Regions from separate parts of the Bradyrhizobium sp. LCT2 genome, predicted to be linked through region 2. Evidence: riboswitches for the same ligand, from Rfam matches in the RefSeq annotation. Region 2 holds a riboswitch; each other region holds the start of a gene.
The links. Region 2 has a riboswitch for S-adenosylmethionine ahead of EI171_RS41780 (homoserine O-acetyltransferase). Riboswitches for the same ligand answer to the same signal wherever they lie in the genome.

Region 1 (2,263 bases), 3.3 Mb from region 2:
GCATCGCCTTGGGCTCGGCGAGGCCAACAACCTCGCGATCTCGGATTCGCTCGCCGCCCTCGACTGGGTGCGCGCCAATATCGCGGATTTCGGCGGCGATCCTGACGCGATCACGCTGTCCGGCCAGTCGGCCGGCGCCTCGATGGTGATCGCGCTCGCAACCCTGCCGCAGGCCAGAGGCAAGTTCATTCGCGCCCTCGCGCTCAGCGCGCCCGGGCGGAACATCATGAGCGCCGATCATGCCGACGACGTTGCACGCCGCGTGCTTGCCGAGCTCGAATTAGCGCACGACCCAACCGCGATTGCCTCTTTGCCACTGCCAAAGCTCTTCGCGGCGGTGGAGCGCGTCAGTCGCAGGCTTGCGGACGAGACCGAACAAGGCACCGTGTTCGGCCCGGTGCTCGACGGAATCGTGATTCCGCGCGAGCCGCGGGACGTCTTCGCCGAAGGAACCTTGCGCGACATTCCGCTCTGGCTCGGCTCCTGCCGCGACGAGATGGTGATGTTCCTGAAGAGCACGCCGCCGGCCGCGATGATCCGCACCACCGAACGACAAGTGCGCGCCGCAGTCGGCGATGCCGGCTGGCAACGTCTGCTGGCGTATTACCGCGCCACAGCGCGCGTCGACGAGGATCCGTACGAGGCGCTGCTGTCCGACGCGTTCTGGCATCGCCCCATGGCAGATCTTGCGCGGCTTCATGCCGCGGCTGGCGGCGCGGTGTGGCTGAGCCGGTTCGACCATCGCCCGGCGCTGGAGCCGTTCCTGTCGCAGGGGCCGACCCACGGTGCCGACAATGCCTGCCTCTGGGCGCACCCGCCGGATTTCATCGACCGCCCGATCCTGAAGCGCAAGGGCGGGCCGATGACGCCCGAGGATATCGAGGTCGCCGCGCGGTTTCAGGCAAGCGTGCTGCGCTTCGTCACATCCGGCGCGCCCGACATCGCGGAAGCCTGGCCGCGGTTCGAGCCGGCCAAGGAGCCGCTCGCAATCTTCGGCCAGCCGTTCCACATTGTGCCTCTCAATGAAGGCGTGCGCTCCCGCCTGTGGGCGGAGCTGTCGGCCCAACGCGGCGCGCCGCAGGCTCCGGCCGCGCGAGCGAAGATCGGTTGATCGCAGCACCTTGGTCATGTAAGCGTTCGTCCAGCGCCGATTTGATCCTCAGCTTGCGGGCGCTTCTAAAAATGCAGCTAAAGAGACCCGCTATCCCTGCATCGTCCCGCATTGGGTGAATCGTCGGCCATCTCGAATGGAGAGGCCAAGTGAAATTTGCTGCCATCGCGGATGTGCACGGAAATCGTCCGGCGCTCGAAGCCGTCCTTGCGGACATTGCTGCGCTCGGCATCAACGAGGTCGTGAACCTGGGCGACCATGTTAGCGGTCCGCTCGAAGCGGCCCGAACGGCTGACCTGCTGATGGAGCGAGGCTTTCCGTCCATCAAGGGCGATCAGGACCGCATTCTCGTGGAGCTGTGGCAGGCCGGCACATCGGCGCGCAGCGATTTCCGAGAGCTCGAACGCAAGCATTTCGAGTGGATGGCAAGCATGCCGTCCACGCTCATGTATAGGGGGCGGGCGTTCCTGTGCCATGGATCGCCAGGGAATGATGCTGCGTTCTGGCTCGACCACATCGCGGGCGACGGCTGCCCGCGTCCGAGCCGGATTGATTCTATTGAGGCCGGCGCCGAGGGGATCGACGCCGAGATCATCCTGTGCGCACACACGCACATTCCGCGCGTGGTGCGTCTGAAGGATGGCCGGCTGGTCGTCAATCCCGGCAGCGTTGGATTGCCCGGTTACGACGGGAAGATGCCCGTTCCCTACGTGGTCGAGGTCGGCACCCCTCATGCGTGTTACGCAATTCTGGAGCATGCCAACAGAGGCTGGTCCGCGACGCTCCGCTACGTGGCCTACGACACCACGGCCATGGCAGCATTGGCGCGGGCCAGGGGAATGCTCACCTGGGCGAGCGCGATTGCAACGGGCTGGGTGCAGCGGGATCACCTGTAATCTGCTTCACACGCGAATGCGCCGAGTAACGCTAGATGAAGTGAGGCCTCGCTTCCGCGCGGCCCGCTTCGGAGCTGGCGATGATTGCTGCACTGGCAAGAGCAATATCCCGCGCGACGGGAACCAATGTCGATGTCGAGACTCTGAAAGTCGTCGTCATATTCTCGGGAGCGGGCCTGCTGCTCTCACTCGTTGCCGCAATGATCTACGGACAGGCTGTCAACGCCGCCTTATTTTAGGCTCCTGCGCGTTCATC
Region 2 (2,263 bases):
CCTTCTTGAAGGCCTCGATCGCCTTGGGTGAGGGGCCGAACGGCGTCTCGTTGGCCGAGAGCTTGAACACCTTGCGGCCCGGCTCCGGCACCGGGCTCTTGCCGGGCGTGTAGGGCGCAATATCGAGAATGCCGGGGTTCGGCACGGGGCGGGACATCTTCAACTCCGGAATGGCAGGCGGCTCGTAACTTACGATTTCGACCCGGTCGGGGGCACCGTATAGCGCGTCGCGTGGCTGCCGACGAGGGCCGTGGAGCGCACCGAGGCCCCCGCCTCGATCAGGGCAGCCTTGATCTTGTCGATGCTGCTCGCGCTCGTGACCGAGACCAGCAGCGCGGCGCCATCGAAGGCGGTATCGGGCACCGCCACGATGTCGGCGAGCGGCGACAGCGCCCGCGCGATCTCGGCATTCCACCCCGAGACGCGCACGCTGAAAGTCTCCACCTCCGTCACCAGGGCACTGTCGGCGACGCGCGAGATCGCGAACACGGGCAGCGCGGCCGGATGGTCGGCACGCTCGACGAAGGGCAGCCGCGCGATGATCTTCGGTGCGCCTTCTGCTTCCAGCTCCAGCCACCACGGGGTGCGGCTGGAAGTCGCCGAGACCAGCGCCAGATCGCCCTTGGATTTCGCGACCGCCTCGACCGCGGCCTGCGCGCTGAAATGCGCGACGTAAGGCACGGTGAAGCCGAAATGGAATCGCACGGAATCGCGCATCGCGGGCTCGCTCACCGAGATGTCGGCATGCACCGCGAACGGCGCCTGCACGTAAGTGAACGTCGCGATGATGACGCGCCAGATGCTCTCGACCGTGTCGAGCGGCAGGATGCCGCGATGGCGCTCCACGATCCGCCGCATCATGTCGGCCTCGCGCGCAGGCCGGAACGCCGAGCCCACCTCCTGGGTCTGCTTCACCTGGATCAGGCGGTCGATGATGTCGCCGCGCTGCATCAGGAGGCGATGCATGCCCTCGTCGATCGCGTCGATCTCCTTGCGCAATTCCTGCAACGATGGTGGCGCGGGCGGACGTTGGGACATATCTGGCAAGTGCTGTTGAGAGGCGTTCCAATGCGGGTCCATCAGGTCGGACCCGCCGCGGTCGATGTCTTGATTAGGCAGTCGGAGCGGCGAAAGCAAAGAGAAATGCAAAGGGAAATCGGGCCTTTTCGGCTGACGCGACGGGGACGAATTTGGTCAATCAGGACCGTATCTTGACGAAAACCGTCCAAGCCGTTAAGTTTTGCCTGTTCCGTGGTCATTTGAGCCGGCCGGCTTGCAGCCACGTTAAAAAACTCGCTAAACAGGCCGGGGACGCTTCCGATCCCGGCCGAACCTATCGTTCAGGCCGGGTTTTTTATGGCCTGATGCAAGTAGCGGTCTGAAGTCGGATCGCAAACGAGGTCGATGGTCAGATGGTTGGCGTCACGTCGATATCCAGTCCCGCGATCAGTGCCGATGAGCGGTCGCATGAGGTGGATCATCCGAGCTCGCTCGTCGCGCATTTCGGCGCTGATCAGCCGTTGCCGCTCGACTGCGGCATAGATCTCACCCCGTTCCAGATCGCCTACCAGACCTATGGCGAGCTCAACGCCGATCGCTCCAACGCGATCCTGATCTGCCATGCGCTGACCGGCGACCAGCATGTCGCCAATGTGCACCCCGTCACCGGCAAGCCCGGCTGGTGGGAAACCCTCGTCGGTGCGGGCCGTCCGCTCGATCCGAGCCAATACTTCATCATCTGCGCCAATGTGATCGGTGGCTGCATGGGCTCGACCGGGCCGGCCTCGATCAATCCCGCGACCGGCAAAGTGTGGGGCCTGGATTTCCCGGTCATCACCATCCCTGACATGGTTCGCGCGCAGGCGATGCTGATCGACCGGCTCGGCATCGACACGCTGTTCGCGGTGGTCGGCGGCTCGATGGGCGGCATGCAGGTGCTGCAATGGACGGCGGCCTACCCCGAGCGCGTGTATTCCGCGCTGGCAATTGCCTGCTCGACGCGGCACTCGGCGCAGAACATCGCCTTTCACGAGCTCGGTCGCCAGGCTGTGATGGCCGATCCCGACTGGCACAATGGCGGCTACGCCGATCGCGGCATCCATCCGCATCGCGGCCTTGCGGTCGCACGGATGGCGGCGCACATCACCTATCTCTCCGACGCGGCGCTGCATCGCAAGTTCGGCCGGCGCATGCAGGACCGCGACCTGCCGACCTTCTCGTTCGACGCCGACTTCCAGGTCGAGTCCTATCTGCGCTACCAGGG
Region 3 (2,263 bases), 2.1 Mb from region 2:
CGAGCGCACCTCCAGCACGGCGCGCGATCCCAACCCGCCGGCACCGGCATAGCCGAAGCCGGGATCGAAGAAGCCGGCATAGTGCACGCGGAATTCGCCGACCAGCGGATCGAACGGCACCATCTCGGCTGCAAAGTCGGGTGGCACCTGCACGGCCTCTTTCGAGGCGAGGATGTAGAACTCGCCGGGATCGAGGATCAGGCTGCCGTCGGGCCGGGCCGAGATCGGCTCCCAGAAGTCCTCGACGGAATAGCCGGAGCGGCGATCGACGTCGACGACGCCGGTGTGGCGCTTGGCGCGGTAGCCGACGAAGCCGCTCGCCTTCTCGCCGGAGAGATCGACGGAGACGGCGACGCCGCCGGACAGATCGGCATCGTCGATGTCGACGAGGCGCTCGGACGCATGCAGCGCATCGAGCTCGTCGGCATTGAGGATGGCGTCACCGGTGCGGAAGCGCACCTGCGACAGGCGCGAGCCCTCGCGCACCAGGACCGGAAATGTCTTCGGGCTGATCTCGGCATAGAGCGGGCCGTGATAGCCGGCACCGATCATGTCGAAGCGGCGGGTACCGTCGGCGATCACGCGGGTGAAGACATCGAGGCGGCCGGTGGAGCTCTTGGGGTTCGCAGCCGCGACGATCTCCGGCGGCAGCGCCAGGCTCTCGAGCAGCGGCACGATGTAGACGCAGTTGGTTTCCAGCACCGCGCCGTCGGCAAGGCTGAACTCGTGCAGCTTCAATTCGTCGATGCGCTCGGCCACCGTGGCGCCGGGACCAGGCAGGAAGCTGGCGCGGACGCGATAGGCGATGTCACCGAGGCGGAGGTCGAGGCTCGCCGGCTGGATCTGGCTTTCGACGAAATCGTATGCGGGCAGGATGAGGCCCGCCTCCGCCATCGCCGCGATCATGCGGTCGGGCAGGATACCATTGGCGTCGGCGGCGATCGTGAAGCTCAACCGGGGGTCCTCGTCAGGGGTCAAACGCATCCGGACGTGCGGGAAATACTAGCCTTTTACGGCTATCCGATGGACGCCTTGACGGAAAGGCCATTGCGGAATATGAGCATCACTTATCCCGTGGTGATTTGAGCCGGCCGGCTTGCAGCCACGTTAAATAAGTCGCTAAACAGGCCGGGGACCTCTGTGATCCCGGCCCGTGGATATATCCAGGCCGGTTTTTTTGTGACCGTTTTCGACGAGACGGTCATGTCGGAGGTACCTATGTCGAAGTCGCCTGCCACTTACCGTCCCGAAACCCGCCTGGTCCATTCCGGCACCCTGCGCTCGCAATTCGGCGAGACGTCGGAGGCGCTGTTCCTGACCCAGGGCTACGTCTACAACAGCGCCGAGGAGTGCGAGGCGCGGTTCAAGGGCGAGGATCCCGGCTTCATCTATTCGCGTTATTCGAACCCGACCATCTCGATGTTCGAGCGCCGCATGATCGAGCTAGAAGGCGCCGAAGCGGCGCGTTCGGCGGCGACCGGCATGGCCGCGGTGACGACCGCGATCCTGGCGCCGCTGAAGACCGGCGACCACGTGGTCGCCTCCCGCGCGCTGTTCGGCTCGTGCCTCTACGTCATTCAGGATCTGTTGCCGCGCTACGGCATCGAGACCACGCTGGTCGACGGCCTCGATCTCGACCAGTGGCAGCGGGCCTTGCGGCCGAACACCAAGACGTTCTTCCTGGAGAGCCCGACCAATCCGACGCTCGACGTGCTCGACATCCCCGGCATCGCCGAGATCGCGCACAAGGGCGGCGCGCGGCTCGTCGTCGACAACGTGTTTGCGACGCCGATCTGGCAGAGCCCGCTCGCGCTCGGCGCCGACGTCGTGGTCTATTCCGCGACCAAGCACATCGACGGCCAGGGCCGCTGCCTCGGCGGCATCATCCTGTCGTCGGAAGCCTTCGTCGCCGAGCACCTCCACAATTTCATGCGCCAGACCGGGCCGTCGATCTCGCCGTTCAACGCCTGGGTCTTGCTCAAGGGCCTGGAGACGCTGGCCGTGCGCGTGCGCGCGCAGACCGACACCGCGGCACGCGTTGCGGAAGTGCTGGCCGGCCATCCGAAGATCTCGCGATTGATCTATCCCGGCCGCGCCGATCATCCGCAGGCAGCGCTGGTGAAGAAGCAGATGCGCGGCGGCTCGACGCTGGTCGGCTTCGAGGTCAAGGGCGGCAAGGCGGCCGCGTTCCGCGTGCTCAACGAGCTCAAGCTTGCGAAGATCTCGAACAATCTCGGCGACGCCAAGAGCCTCGTCACCCATC

Region 1: linked by a shared signal. The riboswitch ahead of EI171_RS13535 (metallophosphoesterase) and the one ahead of EI171_RS41780 (homoserine O-acetyltransferase) in region 2 are both predicted to bind S-adenosylmethionine.
Region 3: linked by a shared signal. The riboswitch ahead of EI171_RS07955 (O-succinylhomoserine sulfhydrylase) and the one ahead of EI171_RS41780 (homoserine O-acetyltransferase) in region 2 are both predicted to bind S-adenosylmethionine.

The regions. Positions count from the first base shown of each region.
Region 1 is NZ_CP034432.1:2,754,275-2,756,537, forward strand. Features, by position in the region: gene EI171_RS13530 (carboxylesterase/lipase family protein) at 1-1,111, shown strand, start outside; SAM riboswitch at 1,135-1,213, shown strand; gene EI171_RS13535 (metallophosphoesterase) at 1,261-2,007, shown strand; gene EI171_RS44735 (hypothetical protein) at 2,088-2,246, shown strand.
Region 2 is NZ_CP034432.1:8,850,456-8,852,718, reverse strand. Features, by position in the region: gene hisC (histidinol-phosphate transaminase) at 1-157, opposite strand, end outside; gene EI171_RS41785 (chorismate mutase) at 190-1,038, opposite strand; SAM riboswitch at 1,242-1,321, shown strand; gene EI171_RS41780 (homoserine O-acetyltransferase) at 1,413-2,263, shown strand, end outside.
Region 3 is NZ_CP034432.1:1,555,204-1,557,466, reverse strand. Features, by position in the region: gene EI171_RS07960 (2'-deoxycytidine 5'-triphosphate deaminase) at 1-984, opposite strand, end outside; SAM riboswitch at 1,065-1,144, shown strand; gene EI171_RS07955 (O-succinylhomoserine sulfhydrylase) at 1,219-2,263, shown strand, end outside.